Regions from separate parts of the Brachybacterium vulturis genome, predicted to be linked through region 2. Evidence: riboswitches for the same ligand, from Rfam matches in the RefSeq annotation. Region 2 holds a riboswitch; each other region holds the start of a gene.

Evidence for each region. Region 2 has a riboswitch for thiamine pyrophosphate ahead of thiO (glycine oxidase ThiO). Riboswitches for the same ligand answer to the same signal wherever they lie in the genome.
Region 1: it holds a riboswitch for thiamine pyrophosphate, as region 2 does, so the genes downstream of both, CFK38_RS13615 (ECF transporter S component) here and thiO (glycine oxidase ThiO) in region 2, are expected to answer to the same signal.
Region 3: it holds a riboswitch for thiamine pyrophosphate, as region 2 does, so the genes downstream of both, CFK38_RS07120 (ECF transporter S component) here and thiO (glycine oxidase ThiO) in region 2, are expected to answer to the same signal.

What each region holds. Positions count from the first base shown of each region.
Region 1 is NZ_CP023563.1:3,022,878-3,029,809, forward strand. Features, by position in the region: gene CFK38_RS13595 (ADP-ribosylglycohydrolase family protein) at 1-1, opposite strand, end outside; gene CFK38_RS13600 (hypothetical protein) at 83-877, shown strand; gene CFK38_RS13605 (M13 family metallopeptidase) at 913-2,949, shown strand; gene CFK38_RS13610 (hypothetical protein) at 2,946-3,512, shown strand; TPP riboswitch at 3,535-3,640, shown strand; gene CFK38_RS13615 (ECF transporter S component) at 3,684-4,265, shown strand; gene CFK38_RS13620 (ATP-binding cassette domain-containing protein) at 4,372-6,372, shown strand; gene CFK38_RS13625 (ankyrin repeat domain-containing protein) at 6,369-6,833, shown strand; gene CFK38_RS13630 (GNAT family N-acetyltransferase) at 6,853-6,932, opposite strand, start outside.
Region 2 is NZ_CP023563.1:397,057-403,988, reverse strand. Features, by position in the region: gene CFK38_RS01785 (ThiF family adenylyltransferase) at 1-360, opposite strand, end outside; gene CFK38_RS01780 (thiazole synthase) at 357-1,163, opposite strand; gene thiS (sulfur carrier protein ThiS) at 1,167-1,409, opposite strand; gene thiO (glycine oxidase ThiO) at 1,406-2,569, opposite strand; TPP riboswitch at 2,562-2,665, opposite strand; TPP riboswitch at 2,784-2,875, shown strand; gene CFK38_RS01765 (3-oxoacyl-ACP reductase) at 3,070-3,873, shown strand; gene CFK38_RS01760 (LLM class flavin-dependent oxidoreductase) at 3,873-5,183, shown strand; gene CFK38_RS01755 (hypothetical protein) at 5,291-5,884, shown strand; gene CFK38_RS01750 (RES family NAD+ phosphorylase) at 5,881-6,525, shown strand; gene CFK38_RS01745 (ATP-grasp domain-containing protein) at 6,730-6,932, opposite strand, start outside.
Region 3 is NZ_CP023563.1:1,580,109-1,587,040, forward strand. Features, by position in the region: gene purQ (phosphoribosylformylglycinamidine synthase subunit PurQ) at 1-670, opposite strand, end outside; gene purS (phosphoribosylformylglycinamidine synthase subunit PurS) at 670-942, opposite strand; gene CFK38_RS07100 (response regulator) at 1,130-1,771, opposite strand; gene CFK38_RS17565 (sensor histidine kinase) at 1,761-3,068, opposite strand; gene CFK38_RS07110 (MBL fold metallo-hydrolase) at 3,384-4,109, shown strand; gene CFK38_RS07115 (protein-L-isoaspartate O-methyltransferase family protein) at 4,145-4,747, shown strand; TPP riboswitch at 4,816-4,924, shown strand; gene CFK38_RS07120 (ECF transporter S component) at 4,963-5,667, shown strand; gene CFK38_RS07125 (ATP-binding cassette domain-containing protein) at 5,657-6,932, shown strand, end outside.

The sequences.
Region 1 (6,932 bases), 1.2 Mb from region 2:
CGCGCCCATGGTTCCACACCGGTGGCAGCGGACTGCACACGGTCCGGCCCCGGTACCCTGGTGAGGACCCAGAAGGAGCCCCATGACCGACACCCCCGCGGCCTCCGCACCGCACTTCGACGACCCCCACGACCACACCGGCCACGACCATCCGCCCACCGGCGCGGACCTGGTCCGGGACCTCGTCAAGGGCCTGTCGATCCAGGCACTGCTGATCCCCGTGCTGGCGCTCGTCCTGGTGCTGGCGATCCTGCCCTTCGCGCCGCTCACCCCGGTCCCGCTGCTGCTGGGCATCGGGCTGGGTGCCGCGCAGCTGATCTCGTTGGTGGCCACCAGCCTGTTCGTGGCTCGCACCCGCACCCAGCTGGCCGTGAACCCGGGCCTGCTGGCGGTGCGCAGCGCGGTCGAGGAGCTGCTGCGGGTCGCGGCGGTGCTGATGGCGATCCTGCTGTGGCCGGCGGACGTCCGCCCGGAGCTCGGCATCTGGGTCGGTGCCGGCTGCGCGCTGGTCTGGCTGATCCTCGCCACCGCCCAGACCATCACCACCCGGCAGCGGATCGCCCGTCCCGGGGAGTGGTCGAAGGAGGCGATCTCCACGATGCTGGCGCACCGGATCGGCGCCCGCTCCACCGTGCTGATGCGCCTGCTCGACGTGGCCGGCACCGTGATGTTCCAGGTCGGTGCCACGGTGCTGGTGATCCTCTCGCCGGTGCTGGCGATCGGCACGATCGTGCTCTCAATCGGCGTGGGGCTCTCCACGCTGGTGCTGCACCGCCGCTCGCCGGCCGAGCGCTCCCGCAGCCCCTGGGCCTATGTACCCGTGGGCCTGGGGCTGCTCACCCTGGCGCTCGCCGCCTTCGGGCTGCTCGCCCTCTGATCCTTCCCGTCCGCCCCACCCCGCAGGAGCCAATGATGACCACTGCCCCCGCCCCCTCCACGCCCGCCCGCCGCTCCGGACTCTCCCTCGACCAGGTCGATACCTCCGTCCGCCTCCAGGACGACCTCTTCGGTCACGTCAACGGCCGGTGGCTGCGCGAGCACGAGATGCCCGCGGACCGCTCGAGCGATGGCGCCTTCCACGCCCTGCGCGACCTCTCCGAGGAGCGGGTGCGGGAGATCGTCGAGGAGGCCGCGGCCGATGAGGAGACCCGCGATCCGCGCGGTGACAGGGTCCCCGCCACCGACCATGCGCGGGTGGGCGCCCTGTACCGGATGTTCCTGGACACCGAGGCGATCGAGCGGGCCGGCCTCGCCGTGCTCGAGGACCTGCTGGGCACCGTCACCGCCACCACGGATCTCGAGGGGATCGTGCGTGCCATGGCCGCCCCGGACTCGGGCGCCTCCGCGCTGCTGGCCTATGTCTGGACGGACGACATGGACTCGACGAGCTACCAGGTGAAGATCCACCAGGGCGGGCTGGGCCTGCCGGACGAGTCCTACTATCGCGAGGAGCGCTACGCCGAGATCCGCACGGCCTACGCCCGGCACCTCGCGAACCTCGCCCGCCTCGCCGCGCTCCCCGGACGCGACGGGCTGATCGCCGGGAGCGCCGAGGACCTCGCCGCCGCCGTGATGGACTTCGAGACCCGGCTGGCCGCGTGCCACCTGGACGTGGTGCGACTGCGCGACCGGGAGAAGTCCTACAACCCGATGGACGCCGCGCAGCGCGGTGAGCTGGCTCCCGCCTTCCCCTGGGACGCCTATCTCGAGGGCACCGGCGCTCCGGCCCCGGTCCTCGAGGTGATCTCGATCGGTCAGCCCGAGTTCGTCGCCGCCGCCGCCGAGCTGCTGGCCGGGGAGGACCTCGCGGTGCTGCGCTCGTGGCTGGCCGTCCACGCCGTCTCCTCCTACGCCCCCTACGGCCCGGCAGCCCTGGTCGACGAGGACTTCGCCTTCTCCGGGAAGATCCTCTCGGGGGCTGAGGAGCTGCGGGAGCGGTGGAAGCGCGCCGTCGCCTTCGTCGAGGGTGCCGTCGGATTCGCCGTGGGCCGCGAGTACGTCGCCCGCCACTTCCCGGCCTCCCACAAGGAGCGCATGACCGAGCTGGTCGACGCGCTGATGGATGCCTACCGCGACTCCATCGAGGACCTGCCGTGGATGACCCCGGCCACCCGCCAGAAGGCACTGGCCAAGCTCGAGAAGTTCACCCCGAAGATCGGCTACCCCGAGCGGTGGCGCGAGTACGACGGCCTCGAGATCGTCCCCGGCGACCTGGTCGCCAGCGCCCGCGCATCCCGCCGTTTCGAGGCCGCCTACGAGTTCGCCAAGGTGGGAGGGCCGATCGACGAGACCGAGTGGCACATGACCCCGCAGACGGTCAACGCCTACTACAACCCCGGCGCCAACGAGATCGTCTTCCCCGCCGCGATCCTGCAGCCGCCGTTCTTCGACGCCGAGGCCGACGACGCCGTGAACTTCGGGGGGATCGGCGCGGTGATCGGGCACGAGGTGGGCCACGGCTTCGACGACCAGGGCTCGAAGTACGACGGCGACGGCAACCTGCGCTCCTGGTGGACGCCCGAGGACCGCGAGTCCTTCGACGCGCGGGCCGCGCAGCTCATCACCCAGTACTCGGCACTCTCCCCCCGGGAGCTCGATGACGCCCACCGCGTCAACGGTGCGCTGACCATCGGTGAGAACATCGGCGACCTGGGCGGGCTGTCCATCGGGGTGAAGGCCTACCTGGCCAGCCGCGACGCCACCGAGGTGGAGACCGAGATCGACGGCTTCACCGGCCTGCAGCGGGTGTTCTGGTCCTGGGCCACCGTGTGGCGCGGGAAGAATCGCACCCAGGAGGCGATCCGCCGTCTGGCGGTGGATCCCCATGCCCCGATGGAGTTCCGCTGCAACACGGTCGCCGGCCACCTCGAGGAGTTCCACACCGCCTTCGACGTCCGTGAGGGTGATGCGATGTACCGCGCCCCCGAGGAGAGGGTGAGCATCTGGTGAGGCCCGAGCCCCCGTTCTACGTGGGCCGCACGCGGCCCTCCTCCATCGGCTGGACCCGCATCGCGATCACGCTGGTGGCCGGGGCCGTGCTCGCGATGCTGATGGCTCAGCGCTCCACGCCGACGGGCGTCCTGCTGGTGGCGGTGCTGTTCCTGGGCCTCGCGGTGTGGACCTGGATGGGGCAGTGGACCCGCTTCATCGTGGACGAGCACGGGCTGACGGTGAGCCTCGGAGGGTTCCTGCCCCGCAAGCCCTGGCCGCTGGCGGACTTCCGCACCGTCCAGCTGCGCGAGCTGCCGCGCTCGCGGGTGGGCGTGACCCTCGGCGGCTATGGATGGCGTCGCAGCCGGGCGACGACCCCGCAGCCCGCGGAGCTGACCCCCGTCGGGTCGCGGAAGATCTTCACCCTCGATCAGGTCCAGCAGCCCTACCGGATGCTGGTCACCCGGTCGGGGACGATGGTCGAGATCATCGGCCGCGGCTCCACCCACTACATCCTCTCCCCCGAGGACCCGCAGGCCACGGCGGCCGCCGTCGACCAGGCGATCCGCGCCCGGCGCTGAGCGGGTAGACTCACCTCTCGTCATCCACTGACAGGGGAGCACCGCGAGGTGCTGAGAGTGCGCATCCTGCGCAGACCCTCGAACCTGATCCGGCTCACACCGGCGTAGGGAGTCGGGATATCCGTGGAGCGCCGCCGGTGCCCGCGCCCCTTCCAGAGGGAAGGAGAAGTGATGACTCGTTTCCGCACCGTGGACCTGCTGGTCACCGTTCTGATCGGCGCCGCCTTCGGCGTCGCGTACCTGGGCTACGGCCAGCTGTACACGCTGATCGGGCCGCTCACCGCGGCGTTCAAGCCCGCCGAGGGCCTGCTGGCCGGGATCTGGTTCCTGCCGGCGATGCTCGCGGGGCTCATCGTGCGCAAGCCCGGTGCCGCCCTGCTGGCCGGGATGATCGCCGCCGTGCTCTCGATGCTGCTGGGCAGCCAGTGGGGCTGGGGCACCGCGATCTCCGGTCTGATGCAGGGCGGCGGCGTCGAGCTCGCGTTCCTGCTGACCCGCTACCGGCGCTTCACCCTGCCGGTCGCCGTGCTGGGCGGCGTGCTCGCCGCGCTGCTGGAGTGGGGATGGGAGAAGTTCGCCTACTACCAGGAGATGAGCTGGGCCTTCTCCGGCGTGATGCTCGCCTGCTTCGTGCTCTCCGGGGCGCTGCTGTGCGGCGGGCTCGGCTGGGCGGCGACCCGGGCGCTGGTCTCCACCGGCGCGGTGGACGCCCTCGCCGCCGGCCGCGAGCACGCCCGGGTCGCCGAGGCCTGAGCAGGCGGCCGCGATCGCCCTCCCCCGCTCCCCCGCCACGACCGGTCGGCAGCTGACCGGTCTGAGCTGGCGACCCCTGACGCGCTCCCGGCCGACGATCGCCTCGCTGGACCTGACGATCCCGGCCGAGCAGCGGGTGCTGCTGGCGGGTGCCAGCGGCAGCGGGAAGTCGACCGTGCTGCGTGCCCTCGCCGGGCTGCTGGACGAGGAGTCCGGCGAGGGCACCGGTCTGCTGTCCCCGCCGTCCCGGCCCGGGGAGGCCGGGCTGCTGCTGCAGAACCCCTCCCATGCACTGGTCGCCGCGACGGTCTTCCGCGATGTCGCCTTCGGGCCCGAGAACGCCGCGCTGCCCCGGCCGGAGATCCATGAGCGGGTGGCCGCGGCCCTCGCAGCGGCGCAGGTGGGGCTGGATCCCGAGCGGGGGCCGCTCGAGGTCTCCGGCGGGCAGCAGCAGCGCATCGCGCTGGCCGGCAGCCTGGCCCTGGGCCCCGAGCTGCTGCTGCTGGACGAACCCACCAGCATGCTCGACCCCGAGACCGCCGAGCTGGTGCGCGAGGCGATCCTCGCCGCCGCCGACGGAGCCGGACTGGTCGTCGCCGAGCACCGGCTGGGGCCCTGGCTGGCTCATGTGGACCGGTTGGTGGTGCTCGGCGAGCAGGCGCAGATCCTCGCCGACGGGGCGCCGAGCGATGTGCTGCGCGAGCAGCGCGAGCTGCTGCAGGAGATCGGGGTGCTGGCCCCCGAGGAGACGCGCGCTGCGCGATCAGCCGGGGCGCGATCAGCCGGGGCGGGGCCGGTCGTCGCCTCGCTGTGCGGCGTCACCGTCCCCGCCCGCGGGCTGACCTCTCCCCTGGACCTCGAGGTGCGCGCCGGTCGCCTCAGCGTGCTCACCGGCCCCTCCGGGGCGGGGAAGACCACCGTGCTGGGCACCCTGCTCGACGCGGACGCCCCTGCGACCGGCGAGGTCCAGCGGCCGGAGCCCGCACGGATCGCGGCGGTCCCCCAGAACCCCGAGCATTCCTTCGTCGCCACCACCGTGCGGGCGGAGCTGAGCGCCTCCCCCTGGGCCACCGATCCCGAGCTCGCCGCTCAGCTGCTGGAGCGCGCCGGTCTGGCGCACCTCGCCGGTGCCCACCCGCACCGCCTCTCCGGCGGGGAGCAGCGCCGACTCGCGACCGCCGCCGCCCTCGCCCAGTCCCCGGACCTGCTGGTGCTGGACGAGCCCACCGTCGGCCTGGACGCCCGGCGGCGCCGGGATGTGCAGGCGCTGCTCGCCGACGCCGCGGATCGCGGCTGCGCCGTGCTGGTCGCCACCCACGACCCCGAGCTGATCGCGGCCGCCGCCGACCGGTTCGAGCTGCCGGCCCCGGATCCCGCCGGACCGCCTCCTGCCCCGCGCCGCCGGATCCCGGCCGACGCCCTGAACCCGCTGACCCTGTCCCTGATCGGGATCCTCGCCGCGATCGGCTCCTTCGCCGTCCAGACCTGGCAGGGCGGACTGCTCGCCCTGCTCCCGACGGTGCTGCTGGCGCCGCTGGCGGTGCGGACGCTGCGCGGCGGCGCCCTGCGGCTGCTCCCGATCCTGCTCTCGGCGGCGGGACTCGCCTGGACCACGGCCCTGCTGGGCGATGCCCCACCGCTGTCGACCCAGGCGTGGCTGCTGGGGCTCAAGGAGGCCGCCCGGATCACGGCCTTCGTGGCCCCCGGGGTGCTGGCGCTGGGCAGTGTGGAGGCCACCGCGCTCGGTGACGCGCTGGGGCAGCGACTGCGCCTGCCCGCCCGGCCGGTCGTCGCCTCGGTGACCGCGCTGGTGCGGGTCGGCCACCTGGGCCGGCAGTGGGACATCATCGCCCGGGCCCGGAGGCGGCGGGGCCTGGGCGGCGCGCGGTCCCCGCGGCTGCTCGCCGGGACCACGCTCGCACTGCTGGTGGACACGCTGCGCGGGGCGGAGCAGCAGGCCCTGGCGATGGATGCCCGCGGGTTCGCCGGGGCGGACCGCCGCACCTGGGCCGAGCCCAGCACGCTGGGCCGCGCGGACCTGCTCGGCGCCCTGATCGCGGGAGGCTTCCTGGTCTGGCCGCTGATCGCGGGGATCCTGGCGGGATGAGCACGTCGTACCCTGGAACGGTGAACGAGGACACCCCGCCCCAGCCCACCAGCCCTGAGAACCCCGCCGGCGCCGAGGACGAGGCCGTCATCGCCCTGGCCCACTCGCTGCTCGACGCCGCCCGCACCGGCGACGCCGCCGCCCTCCTGTCGCTGGTCGACCAGGGCGCCCCGGTGAACCTGCGCGACGGGGCCGGGAACTCCCCGCTGATGCTCGCCGCCTATCACGGGCATGCCGAGCTGGTCCGGGAGCTCGCCGCCCGCGGAGCCGATGTCGACCTCATGAACGACCGCGGCCAGAGCCCCCTCGCGGGCGTGGCCTTCAAGGGCTTCACCGACGCCGCCCGGGTGCTCCTGGAGGCGGGAGCCGATCCGGACCTGGGCCGCCCCAGCGCACTGGAGACGGCGACGTACTTCGAGCGCGCCGAGATCCTCTCCCTGATCCAGGCGCGCCGGGCATAGGCCGGGTTCTCGGCCCGGGTCAGGCCCGGGAGGGCCTCAGCACCATCGCGACGTGCTCGATCCCGGCCTCCATGAACGGCTCCCCCACGGTCTCGAAGT
Region 2 (6,932 bases):
CACCCGGACCTCGGGGTTGAGGGCGTGGACGGCTGCGGCCGCGGAGGCCGTCTTGGGCGATCCGATGGCCGGGGTGGTGTGGATGACCTGGCGGTGCAGATTGGAGGTGTCGACGAGGTCGTCGTCGACGATCCCGAGAGTGCCGATACCGGCCCCGGCGAGGTACTGCAGCGCCGGGGAGCCGAGCCCTCCCGCGCCGACCACCAGGACCGAGGCCGCGCGCAGGCGTCGCTGTCCGAGGGTGCCGATCTGCGGCAGCGTGATCTGGCGGCGGTAGCGCTGCAGCTGCTCCGGCGCCAGCTCCGGGCCCGGGGCGACCAGCGGCGGCAGGGACTGCGCGGCCGGGGCGGTGGCGTTCATGCAAAGTCTCCTCGGGGGCGATCGGTCGTGATGCGACCTTCGTGGCTCGAGGAGGCCAGCGCCAGGCTCCGGCGCGGGATCCGGCCGGCGCCCGCCGCGAGATGGCCCGCCTGGACGGCGTGGGCCATCGCGCGGGCCATGGCCTCGGGGTCGCGTGCGCGTGTGATGGCACTCGCGGCGAGCACCGCGTCACAGCCGAGCTCCATCGCCAGCGCGGCATCGGAGGCCGTGCCAATCCCGGCATCGAGCACGACCGGCACCGAGGCCCGGGAGGTGATCATCTCGATGTTGTGGGGGTTCAGCACTCCGAGGCCGGTGCCGATCGGAGCTCCCAGCGGCATCACCGCGGCCGCGCCGACGTCCTGGAGGCGCTGCGCCAGGACCGGGTCGTCCGTGGTGTACGGCAGCACGGTGAAACCGCGATCGACGAGCATGGCGGTGGCCTCGACGAGCTCGACACCATCGGGAAGCAGGGTGTCCTCATCCGCGATGACCTCGAGCTTCACCCAGTCCGTCTCGAGGGCCTGACGACCCAGCTCCGCCGTCAGCACGGCGTCGCGGGCGCTGAAGCAGCCGGCGGTGTTGGGCAGGGTGCGGATCCCCAGGCGGCGGATCATCGTGAACACGGAGTCCCGCGTCGTCGGGGAGAAGCGGCGCAGGGCGACCGTGGTCATCGCGGTGCCGGAGGCGAGCAGGGCACGCTCCAGCGCCGCCAGGTCCGTGATGCCACCGGTGCCCATGACCAGGCGGGAGGTCAGGGTCTCCCCGGCGATGACGAGATCTGTCTCGGGCAGGTCGGCCATGGGTCATCCTCCTTGGACGGCGGTGACGAGCTCGTACCGGGCATCGGGGGTGAGCGGGGTGTGGGCCCAGCTGCTGCGCGGCAGGACGGCCTCGTCGACGGCGATGGCCACGCCGAGCGGGGTGCCGTCGCACGCTCGCCCGTCGTCGCCGACAGCGCGACCGAGGCGGTCGGCCACCAGGTCGCGGACCGTGACGGCGTCGGGCAGGTCAAGGTTCTCGCCGTTGACGTGGACGACGATGCTCATGAGGCCTCCTGGAGTGGGGACGTGGTGGTGAAACGGGCTGGATCGACGGCTGCGAGCTCCCCGGCCATCTCCGCGGGCGGCGGCGCCCCGGGGTCGGCCTCGAGGAGATCGGCGGTGCGAGCCGCCGCCCAGGCCGAGAGCAGGATGCCGTGGCGGTGATAGCCGGTCGAGACGATCACGTCCGGGTGTCCCGGCACCGGTCCCAGCAGCGGGAGGTCATCCGGGGTGCCGGGACGGGCGCGAGCGGTCACCTCGCGCAGTTCGGTGTCCCGGATCGCGGGAAGGATCTCGGCCGCATCCTGCAGCAGAGTCAGCACGCCGCCGGCCGATGCGCCGGTCATGGCGTCCTCACGGCTGGTGGCTCCGAGCACGAGGCCGCCGTCGCGCGGCACCAGGTAGAGGGGACGACCGCGGACCAGGGCTCGGACCGTGTGGTCCAGCAGGTTGTCCTCCCCGGGCAGCAGGGCGGAGTCGGGGACGTGCAGGCGCAGGATGTCACCGTGGACCGGTCGCAGCGACAGGTCGAGCACCCGATGGGGTCCGTCGATCGCGGAGGTGCCGAGGCCGGCAGTGAGAACGATCCGGTCGGCGTCGATCTCGTCGGTGGAGGCGACGCGGCTGCCGGTCGTGAGGGGGACGGGCGGCCCGTCGCCCGGTCGGCCCGGGCCGGTCAGGGCATCGAGGACGGCGGCGACCAGGGTGCGGGGGTCCACCTGGTGGTCACGGGGGACGAGCATCGCGCCGGCCACGTGCCGGGCCAGCGTCGGGGCGCGGCCACGCAGCTGCGCGGAGGTGAGCTCCTCGACCTCGGCACCCGCCGCGCACTGCTCCTGCGCGAGAAGCCGCAGGGCCTCGAGGTCGGACCGGTCGCGGCCGACGACGAGGGTCGGAGTATCGCGGTAGCCCAGCGGCTTCTCGGTGCGCAGGCCGAGCTCGGCGGCCAGCGCGCGGTGGTGGCTCGCGGCCTTCCTCATCAGAGGCCCCAGCGAGTGCTGGCCGAACTGGACCTCGCTGGTGGGGGCGAGCATCCCGGCCGCCGCATGGGTGGCCTGCTCGGCCACGCCGATGGAACGGATCTCGACCCGGTGACCGCGGCGTCTCAGCTCCAGTGCGGTGAGCAGTCCGATGATCCCGGCGCCGACGACGGCGATGTGCTGCATGAGCGGTCCTCCTGACGGCGGCATGACCCGCATCCAGTGCTGGTGGTCGGCACGAGGCCCTCTCAGCCCGACGATCGGGCTCCCACGGAACCGGGCCAGCCTACCCGCAGCGGAACGCGCCGCGCACCGGGGCGGAGACCGCTCCCTCCGCACGACCGCTGCGGCTGCTGAAACGGGACGCGCCGCCCCGCCGCCGCGGCCATGGGTATAGTCGACGACCGACACGGGGTGCCCGACAGGGCTGAGAACACACCCGGTGAACCTGATCGAGTTCGTACTCGCGGAGGAATGTCGTCGATGAACTGCTGCGCGCTGGCCACACCCGCGCCGACGCCACGTGCCATGACGCTCCCGCGCCCACCGTCCTCGAGAACGGGATCAGAGCCGACCCCCGTCGATCCGCCCCTCCACCCGAGGAGCGCTCTCCCTCCCCTGCCCGGATGCCGGTCCCGCCGGCATCCCGGGGGCTCGCATCCCGTCATCGAAAGGACGAACCACCCATGACCACCCCCTCCTCCGCACCCGCGCCGTCCCAGAGCATCCCCGCCCTCGCCGACCAGGTCGTCCTGGTCACCGGCGGCGCCCGCGGCCTCGGCCGCGCGATCACCGAAGCCCTGCTGCGTGAAGGCGCTCGCGTCGTCATCAACCACCTCACCAGCGCGGACGCCGCCCGGGACCTCGCAGCCCCCCACCCCGGCCGAGCGGTCGCGGTGCGCGCCGACGTCAGGGACCGCAGCGAGGTGGAGGCGCTGTTCGAGGCGGCCCAGGCCGAGTTCGACGCCCCCATCAGCACGGTCGTGAACAATGCGCTCAGCGGCTTCTCGTTCGACGGGGACGCGAGGGCGAAGGCGCACGAGATCGACTACGACGCCTTCTCGGCCCAGTTCTCGAGCGCCGTGCAGGGGGCGCTGAACACCATCCAGGCAGCGCTGCCGGGCTTCGACCGGGCGGGCTCGGGCCGCGTCATCAACATCGGGACCAACCTCTTCCAGCATCCGGTGGTGCCCTACCACGACTACACCGCGGCCAAGGCGGCGCTGCTGTCGCTGACCCGCACCTTCGCCGCCGATCTCGGCCCGCGCGGCGTCACGGTGAACATGCTCAGCGGCGGCCTGCTGCGCACCACCGACGCGAGCTCCGCGACACCCGAGGCCGTCTTCGACGCGATCGCCGCGAGCACCCCGCTGCAGTCGGTGACCACGCCCACCGAGTTCGCCGATGCCGTGCTGTTCTTCGCCTCGCCCTGGTCGCGGGCGATCACCGGGCAGAACCTCGTCGTCGACGGCGGGCTGGTGAAGGACTGATGCCGGCACCCGCTCGCCGCCACGTGCGGCTGAACCTGTTCGCGCACGCGGTCGGTCACCACGGTGCGGCCTGGCGCGCGCCCGGCTCCGCGGTGTTGCGCCTGGGCGACATCACCTACTGGGAGGAGCTCGCGCAGATCGCCGAGCGCGGCCGGCTCGATGCGATCTTCCTCGCCGACGGCCAGTCGATCGCCCCCGCCGGGGCCGAGCGCGGGCCGACGTGGTTCCTGGAGCCGATCACGGTGCTCACGGCGCTGGCGCGTGCCACCGAGCGGATCGGCCTGGTCACCACGGTCTCGAGCACCTTCTGGGATCCGTTCCATGCGGCCCGCCTGCTCGCCAGCCTCGATCACATCTCCCACGGCCGGGCCGGGATCAACGTGGTCACCTCGATGACCGACGCGGAGGCCCGCAACCACGGCATGGCCGCGCTGCCCGCCCATGAGGAGCGGTACGCCACGGCGGAGGAGTTCCTCCGGGTGCTCCACGGCCTGTGGGACTCGTGGCCGCGCGAGAGCATCCGCGCCGATCCGGGCGGCGTCTACGTCGACCCCTCCATGCTCCGTCCGCTGGAGCATCATGGTGACTCCTTCGCGGTCGACGGCCCGCTGAACGTGCCGACGCCGCCGCAGGGGCGCCCGGTGCTGTTCCAGGCCGGGGCCTCGGAGCCGGGGCGCGACCTCGCCGCCCGCTGGGCCGAGGGGATCTACGCGGTGGCCTGGGACCTCGAATCGGCGCACGCCTACCGCACGGACGTCCGTGCCCGCGCCGCCGCGCTGGGCCGTGATCCGGATCTGATCGCGGTCATGCCGGGGCTGGTCACCTACGTCGGCTCGACCGAGGAGGAGGTCCGGCGCCTGCAGGCGGACCTCCATTCCCGCCTCCCCGTCGAGCACTCCCTCCGCCAGCTCGCGTTCTTCGTGGGCCAGGACACCTCGGGGTGGGAGCTGGATGCTCCCGTCCCGCCGCTGCCGCCGCTGGAGGAGTTCACCGGCCCGAAGGGGCGCTACGCCACGGTGCTGCGGATCATCCGCACCGCACGGCCGACGGTGCGCGAGCTGCTGGGCTTCCTCGCAGCCGGCGGGGGACATGCCACGGTCATCGGCACCCCGGAGACGGTGGCCGACGAGATCGAGCGCTGGGTCGATGCGGGCGCGGCCGACGGCTTCAACCTCATGCCGCCCACCCTCCCGGGAGGGATCGAGGACTTCGTCGACCAGGTCGTGCCGGTGCTGCAGGAGCGCGGCAGGTTCCGGCGCGAGTACGCCGGGAGCACCCTGCGCGAACACCTGGGTCTGCCGCGGCCGTAGGCGGGCGCGGCCGGCGCGGAGCATCCTCGATACGCCAGGAGTCCCACCACGAACCGGACCCCTGACGACCATCGCGTTACGGAACGTTACGGTGTAACGTTATGTGCATGAGCGGCGCGACCCACGAGTACACGGCCCGTCTCGAGGGCGCATTGGAGCGGCGCGGCAACCCGCTGACCGTCGATGCGCTCCTGGACATCCTGCGCGAGGCCAGCGAGTCCACCTCCGAGGCGCTCTCCGCGGGGGAGCGATCCTTCCTGCTGGAGACCACGGACCTCACCGAGGAGGATCTCGCTCCGCAGGCCCGCGCGGCGTCTCAGAACCAGGTGGCCCGGGATCGTGCGGCAGCGGAGGAGCAGGCATGGGCCGCGTCGCTGACGACAGCCGAGGTGGCGGAGCGACTGGGCCGCAAGGATGCGAGCATCCGCCGCTCGAAGGCGGTCGGAGACCTCTATGCCCTGCCCTCGGGCGGCGGGCGCACCACCCGTTTCCCTGCTTGGCAGTTCGAGGGAGAGCAGGTGGTCCCGGGGCTCCGAGAGGTCGTGCCCGCCTTCCCCGGACACCTCCACCCGCTGTCGATCCAGCGCTTCATGACGACACCGCACGACGAACTCGACGCGCGCTCCCCGGCGCAATGGTTGCTCCGGGGAGGCCCCGTGGATGTCGTCGTCGCCCTGGTCGACGAACTCGGTTTTGAATGAGCACAGCGTCGGCGAAGAATCCTCGGCGTCCGGCGGTCCCTCTCGCGCTGTTCCCGGACGCCGTCACCCGATACGACGGACCCCTGTGGCGGATCCATACGGTGGCCGGGAGGCATCCGTCGGCGTGGGACGAGCTGCGGTGGAACGGCCCGCTGCGCAGCAAGGGGTGGGACCCGCAGCCGGGCCCGCTCACTGCTCGCTCCACCGCCGGCGTCTCCTATGCGGCGCCTGAGTACACGACCGCCTTCGCCGAGGTCTTCCAGGGCGACCGGGCGATCACGCTCACCGGGGACAGAGCGCTGTCCGGCTGGCGACCCACCCGTCCCCTGGAGCTGTTGAACCTCACCGGCGGGGACGGGAGCGGCGACTGGGCCGTACGGCACGGCGCTTCCGCCTCCCTCGCGCAGGCCCCGAAGAGCACCTGCCGCGCATGGGCCGCAGCCATCCATGAGCAGCTCGGAGAGCAGGTCGACGGACTCCTCGTCCCCTCCACGATCAGCGGGGATCGGAGGGTCGTCCTCTTCGCCCGCTCCGCCGCTGCGTTCCCGACCGCTCCCGACTTCTCGCGCACTCTCGAGCAGGCCGATGTGCTGACCCTGGCCGTGCGGGTCCGGGGACGCCTCGGATGGCCGATTCGCTGAGCGGGGGCCGGGCGGTGGTCCCATCGTCTCCTTGCCGAACAGCGTGGACGGTCAGAGCTCTTCGCGGAACGCCCGATGCTGGAGGGCGGCGAACAGCTCGTCGTCCGTCTCGAGGGCGCGGGCGACGCGGCCGACGCGGCTCTTCAGTTCTCCAGTGATCCCCTGATCGGGTCCACGTGGGGGTAGAGGCCGGTGACGCCAGGGTCAGGCCCGCGCGAGGATCGCCTCGGCGAACACCTCGGTGACTGCGGGCGCGAGCGGCAGATGGAACAGCGGCTCGAACAGCTCGGCCTCGAGCAGCAGCAGGCCGTCCGTCGCGGACTCGACGATGTCGATCCGTGCGTACAGCGGCATCGCCAGCCCGGTGACCGTCGCGGTGGTCGCCAGCACCTGCTCGGCGAAGGCCC
Region 3 (6,932 bases), 1.2 Mb from region 2:
AACGGGTGCCCTCGCCGGGCTGGTCCGGGCCGAAACCGGCCTCGACCGCGTGCTCCGGATGCGGCATCAGGCCCACCACGTTGCCGGCGGCGTTGGTGATCCCGGCGATGTCATGGCGCGACCCGTTGGGGTTCGCCTCGAAACCGGCGGGGCCGTGCGTGGCGCCGGCGGCGTAGCGGAACACCACCCGGCCCTCGCCCTCGAGCTCGGCGAGCGTGCGCTCATCGGCGACGTACTGGCCGTCCTGGTTCTTCAGCGGGATGCGGATCACCTGACCCGCCTCGTACCCGGTGGTCCAGGCGGTGCGGTGGTTCTCCACCGTGAGGGGCTGGTCACGGCAGAGGAACGCACGATGGGCGTTCTTGATCATCGCGCCGGGCAGCAGGTGCGTCTCGCACAGGATCTGGAAGCCGTTGCAGATGCCGAGCACCGGCATCCCGCCCGTGGCGGCGTCGACCACCTTCTCCATCACCGGGGCGACACTGCTGATGGCGCCGGCGCGCAGGTAGTCGCCGTAGGAGAAGCCGCCGGGCAGCACCACGGCCTCGACGCCCTGCAGGTCGTCCTCGCCGTGCCACAGCGCGACCGGTTCTCCGCCGGCGATCCGCACGGCGCGCAGCGCGTCCCGGTCATCCAGCGTGCCCGGGAAGGTCACCACACCGATGCGCATCAGGCCCGTGCCTTCCCGTCGGCCGCGTCCTCGACGTCGATCGAGACGACGTCCTCGATGACGGGGTTGGACAGCAGGGTCTCCGCGGCCTCGCGCAGGGAGGCGAGCACCTGCTCGGTGACCTCGCCCTCGACCTCGAGCTCGAACCGCTTGCCCTGGCGCACCGAGGCGATGCCCTCGAAGCCCAGGCGGGGGAGCGCGGCGGCGACCGCCTTGCCCTGCGGGTCGAGGATCTCCGGCTTGGGCATGACGTGGACCACGACACGTGGCATGGGTGCTCTCCTGAGGGACGACGGCCGCGGGATGCGGTCCTGGCGGGTGAGGGCTGCGGGGCGGGCACGGCCGGCGCGCGGGGCGGCCGACGGGACGGGCCCGGCCCCCACATGGTACCGAGCCGGAGCCGAGCGGCGGCGGGCTGCCCATGGTGGGCTCCGCCTCCTGGCCGGGCGTGGTGGATGGTCAGAGCAGCCCGCGCTCGAGGGCCAGCGTCACCGCGCGGGTGCGGTCGGCGACGCCGAGCTTCTCGAACACCCGCAGCAGATGGGATTTCACGGTCGACTCGGCGATCGCGAGCTGCCGACCGATCTGTGCGTTCGAGCGGCCCGTGGCGACCAGGCGCAGCACCTCCAGCTCGCGGGCGGTGAGCGCCTCGGGCCGCGGAGCGCGCAGCGAGGACGCGATCGCGGCGGAGGCGACCGGGGCGAGGGTGGTGCACCCGGTGGAGGCGCTGGCCACCGCCTCGAGCAGCTGCGGTGCCGGGGTGTCCTTGAGCAGGTAGCCGGTCGCGCCCGCCTCGATCGCCCGCAGGATCAGCGCATCGGTGTCATAGGTGGTCAGCACCAGCACCGGGACCGGTTCCCGGGCGCTGCTGAGCCGACGGGTGGCCTCGACCCCGTCGGTCCCGGGCATCCGCAGATCCATCAGCACCACATCGGCTCGCCGCCCCTCGCGCAGCAGGTGCTCGACCGCCTCGACCGCCTCGTCACCGGTGCCGGCCTCCGCCACCACCTGGTGACCGGCGGTCTCCAGCACGGCCCGCACCCCGGAGCGGAACAGCGGATGGTCATCGGCCAGGACGACGCGCAGGGGGTCACCGGGCACGGGGCACCTCCGGGTGGCCGGGGACCGACGGCATCGCGGCGGCGCCGTCGCCCTGGTGGCCGGTCCCGCCACTCGGGCCGTCCTCCGGGGCGACCGGCAGCGAGGCCCGCAGCGTGGTCCCCCCGCCGCGGGAGGAGCGGAGGTGCAGAGCGCCGCCCTCCGCCTCGAGCCGGGACCGCATCCCCACCAGCCCGTACCCGGCGGTGGGCAGACCGGTATCGACACCGATGCCGTCGTCGGCGACCTCGAGCAGCGCCACGGCGTCCTCCCGGGTGAGGTGGATGCGCACGGTCGCGGCCTCGGCATGCCGCTCGATGTTGCGCAGGGCCTCCTGGAGGGTCCGCAGCAGCACCACCTCGGCACGGGTGGCGACCGGGGACCAGCCCGACGCGTCCACGCGGGTGCGCACGCCGGTGCGCTCCTCGAGGTCCGCGGCCAGCCGGTCCAGACCGGCCGCGAGATCCAGCGGCGGCTGGGTGCGGGCGATCAGCGCACGGGCCTGGGCCAGACCCTCGCGCGAGACCTCCTCGATCTGGGCCAGCAGCGCCGAGGGGACGGCGTCGGCGCGGCCTGCGGCGTCGGTCTGTCGGGCGGCCTGGGAGAGCATCGTGATCGAGGTGAAGGACTGGGCGAGGGTGTCGTGGATCTCGGCGGCGAAGCGGCTCGCCTCCTCGTCCGCCCCGCGCCGGTGCTCGAGAGCGAGCAGCTCGGTGCGGGTGTCCTCGAGGCGGGCCACGGTGGCGGCCAGCTGCTCGGCCAGCTCCCGGCGCTCGTGGGAGAGCAGCTCGGTCTGCCAGATCCAGGAGGCCATGAGGATGGAGAACAGGGCGCTGCCGAGGCCGACGGCGAGCACCACCGCCACGCCGGCCGGGCCGCGGTCCAGCCCGTCGGGCAGCAGCACCAGGGTCATCCCGGTCGCCAGCAGCAGGGTCGCCACCAGTCCCGTGCGATAGCTGGACAGCAGCACCCACATCAGCATGAAGGCCGCGAACAGGTGTATCCCCTGGTGCGAGAACGCCAGCAGGGCCAGGGCGATCGCGCCGAGCAGGATGCCGCTCACCGCGCCCGCGCCGAGCAGGCCGCGCAGCACCACCGCCCAGTGAGCGGCGGCGTAGACCACGAGCCAGAGCAGCACCAGCAGCGTCGGGACCGGGCCGGGCCCGGCCACCAGCCCCAGCAGCGTGGTCCCGGCGACCACCAGGTGCAGGGGCCAGTTCGTGGCCCAGCTCCGCGGGGAGACGTCGGGAACGTCGAGATTGCCGCCGGCGATGAAGGTGCGCGTCTCAGCCGGTCTCATGAGGGCTCCACGCCCCCCACAGTAGTGCCGCCGGAGCCTGGATCGGCAGGTCGGTGGCAGAGGGGCGGCGGCAGTGCGGTGCGGGTGCTGGTCATCCCCCGAGTCTGGTGATGGTGCGCCGGGACCGACACCGTCGAGCGGCCCTCCCGCCCTCCACCGATCGGTGGAGGGCGCGGGGCCCGGGGACGGCGGCACCGGGCCGTGACCCGCCGTCCGCCGGCTGCGGATCGCGCCTCCGGACCGCTCGGCCCTGGCACGGAGCCGTCCGCGGCGATATGTTCGAGGCACACCTGACCTCGCCCCCGGGAGGACCCGATGAAGATCCGCCACCTCGTCCACTCCTGCCTGCTCGTGGAGATCGCCGGGCGGCGCCTGCTGGTGGATCCCGGAGGCTTCAGCGCGGATGCCGTGCGCGGCCTGGACGCTGAGCTGCTGTCGGGCCTGGACGCGGTGCTGATCACGCACCAGCATCCCGACCACCTCGACCGGGCGCTGCTCGAGGAGGTGCTGGACCGGGCCGAGGGCGCCGAGGTGATCGCCGAGCCGGAGACGGCTGCGCTGCTCGCCGAGCCCGCAAGCGATGCCGCCGCGGTCCCCGCGCGGCGCCTGCTGGCCCTCGCCGCCGGTGACGTGCACGAGCTGCCCGCGGCCCCGGGGGAGCAGGCGGTGCGCCTCGAGGCCGTCGGCGGCCGGCACGCGATCATCCATCCGGACATCCCCCGGGTGGGGAACTCGGGCCTGGTGCTCTCCGCCGGGGACGGTCCCCGTCTCGGCATCACCGGTGATTCGCTCGAACCGGTCCCGCAGTTCCGCGGCATCGAGGTGCTCGCCTTCGCGGTGGTCGCTCCCTGGTCGAAGATCGGCGAGACCATCGACTTCCTGCGGGCCGTCGGCCCGGTGCTCGCACTGCCGGTGCACGAGGCGATCGCCTCCGACGTCGGCCGCCCGATCTTCCTGCGCCAGTCCACGTCCCTCGCCCCGGAGGGCACCGAGGTGCGCGACTGGCCGGCCGACGGGGTCATCGAGGTCGGCGCCGACTGAGCACGCCGGGCAGAGGACATCAGGAGGGGAGCGAGATGCAGGAGCTGTGGGGCAGGGCGAGGCCCGCCGACCGGGTCGCCCGGGCGATGCGGGCGGTGCCGCGGGCCCGTTTCCTCCCGGCCTCGCTCCGTCATCGGGCGGGGGAGGACGCCCCGCTGCCGATCGGCGAGGGGCAGACCAATTCGCAGCCCACCACCGTGGAGAACATGCTCCGCCTGCTCGATGTGCGCGAGGGGCACCGGGTGCTCGACCTGGGAGCCGGCTCCGGCTGGACCACCGCCCTGCTCGCCCATCTCGTCGGCCCCACCGGGACCGTGCTCGGGCTCGAACGCCAGGAGAGCCTGCTGGGCCCGGCCCGCGCCGCGCTCGCCGAGACCGTGCCCGAGGGCCGGGCGCGGATCCGCACCGCCCGGCGCGGCGTGCTCGGCGCCCCCGAGGACGCTCCCTTCGATCGCATCCTCGTCTCCGCCGGAGCCGAGCAGCTGCCGCCGGCGCTGCCCGCGCAGCTGGGCGAGGGCGGGATCCTGGTCATCCCCGTCGCGCAGCAGCTGCGACGGATCGCCCGCCGCGGGGACGCACTGGAGGAGACCGTCCACGGGGCCTACCTCTTCGTGCCCCTCATCGAGGACCGGCCGTGAGCCGAGCCGGGCACGGGAGGGTCCGCCGCCTGGACGCCGTGCACGGGAGGGGACGCTCCGGTTAGGGTGGCCCCGTGCACGGGAGTCCGGTAGGCCGGGCTGAGAGGGAGTTCTCGAACTCCGACCGTAGAACCTGATCCGGATCATGCCGGCGCAGGGAGCTCCGCCGAGCGAATGTCGCTGCGCGCCCGTGCCCGTCTGGAAAGGCACGGACCGTGATCCCAGCTTCTCGTGATGCCTCCGCACCCACCGCTGCTCCTGCCGTCGATCCCGGCGGCCCGCCGCCCGCTGCGAGCCCGGACCCCGATCCCACGGCCGCCCGCTCCCGACTCGGTCTGCGCGAGATCGTGCTGGTCGTCGTGCTCGGCGTGCTGTTCGGATTCCTGTACTGGGTGTTCGTGCAGGCCTGGAGCTGGCTGGCGATCGCGATGGGCCCCGCCGGCGACGTCGCCCAGCACCTGATCTTCGGCTCCTGGCTGCTGGTGGCGCCGATCGCGATCGCCATCGTCCGCCGACCCGGCGTGGGCATCCTCGCCGAGATGCTCGCCGGGACCATCGAAGTGGTGTTCCTGGGCAGCCCCGTCGGGCCGCTGCTGGTGCTCTCGGCCGCGCTGCAGGGGCTCGGCAGCGAGCTGCCCTTCGCCCTGACCCGCTACCGCCGCTTCGGCTGGGGCGTGTTCGCCGCCTCGGGCGCGCTCGGCGCGGGCCTGGTGTTCTTCTGGTCCGCGTACCGGCTGGGCTGGTACGGGCAGGACCTGCTCACGCTGCGGCTGGGCATGCAGGTGCTCTCCGGGATCGTCCTCGGCGGGCTGCTGGCCCGCGTGATCGTCCGTGCGCTGGAGCGCACCGGGGTGCTGGCGAACTTCGCGATCGGTGCGTCGGCGCAGGCCGACGGGATCCCGCAGCGCCGTGTCCGCTGAGCGGGGAACGGTCCGGGACGCGTCGCGCCCGGTCGAGGCCGCCGCGTCCGCCGCGTCCGCCGCGCCCGCCGAGCTCGTCGTCGAGGCGAGGGACCTCGAGGTGGTGCTGCCCTCGGGCGCCGGCGTCGGCCCTTGGACCGGGACCCTGCGGGCCGGGGAGCAGGTGCTGCTGCTGGGACCCAGCGGCTGCGGCAAGTCCACGCTGCTGCGTGCGCTCGCCGGTGCGATCCCCGCCCACCAGCGGGGCCGGGTCACCGGGACGCTGCGGGTGGGCGACATCGATCCGATCGCCGGCGGCGTCCTCGCCACCTCCGCGGCCGTCGGATTCCTCGGGCAGGATCCGGCCGACGGGGTCTGCCTGCCGCAGGTGGCCGACGACGTCGCGCTCCCGCTCGAGAGCCGCTGCCTCCCGCCTGCGCAGATCGGACAGCGCGTGCACCATGCTCTGGCCGAGGCCGGGATCGACGAGCTGAGCGAGCGCAGCGCCGCGACGCTGTCCGGCGGGCAGCTGCAACGGGCAGGGCTCGCCGCGGCCGTGGTGGGCCGGCCCCGCCTGCTGCTGCTGGACGAACCGACCGCGATGCTCGACGCCGACGGGGTGGCCGCGGTGCGCGAGGCCGTCACGGCCGCCGCCGGCGGCGAGGTCGCGGTGCTGCTGGTCGAGCACCGGCTCGACGACTGGGCGGGGGAGCGCGGGGTGGCGGGGCTGCCGCCGCGCACCATCGCGTTGGACGCCTCCGGACGGGTGCTCGCCGACGGGCCGACCGGGGACGTCCTCGCCCGTCACGGCGCCACCCTGCGTGAGGCCGGATGCTGGCTGCCGCGCGAGCTCGAGCAGCAGCTGGAGGGCGCGGCGGAGCCGGGTCCGGAGCGGGGGACGAGCCCCGCCCCGGGCCCGGCCCCGGGACCCGCGACGGAGCCGCTGCTGACCGTGCGGGGCGCGGATCTCGGCCCTCGGAGCCGTCCTGTCCTGACCGGGGTCGACCTCACCGTGCGCTCCGGGCAGCTGCTCGCCGTCGTCGGCCGCAACGGTGCCGGCAAGTCGACCCTGCTGGGGGCGCTGTCCCGGCTGGACCCGCCGCGTCGCGGTGAGGTGGAGGGGGCCGCGGCGGGCCTCGTGTTCCAGCGGCCCGAAGCCCAGTTCGTGGCCGACACCGTGGGTGGGGAGCTCGCGGCCTCCGGGGCGGAGACCGCACAGGTCGCGGCGATGCTCACCCGGCTCGGGCTCGACGAGCAGCGGGAGGCGAGCCCCTTCGCGCTCTCCG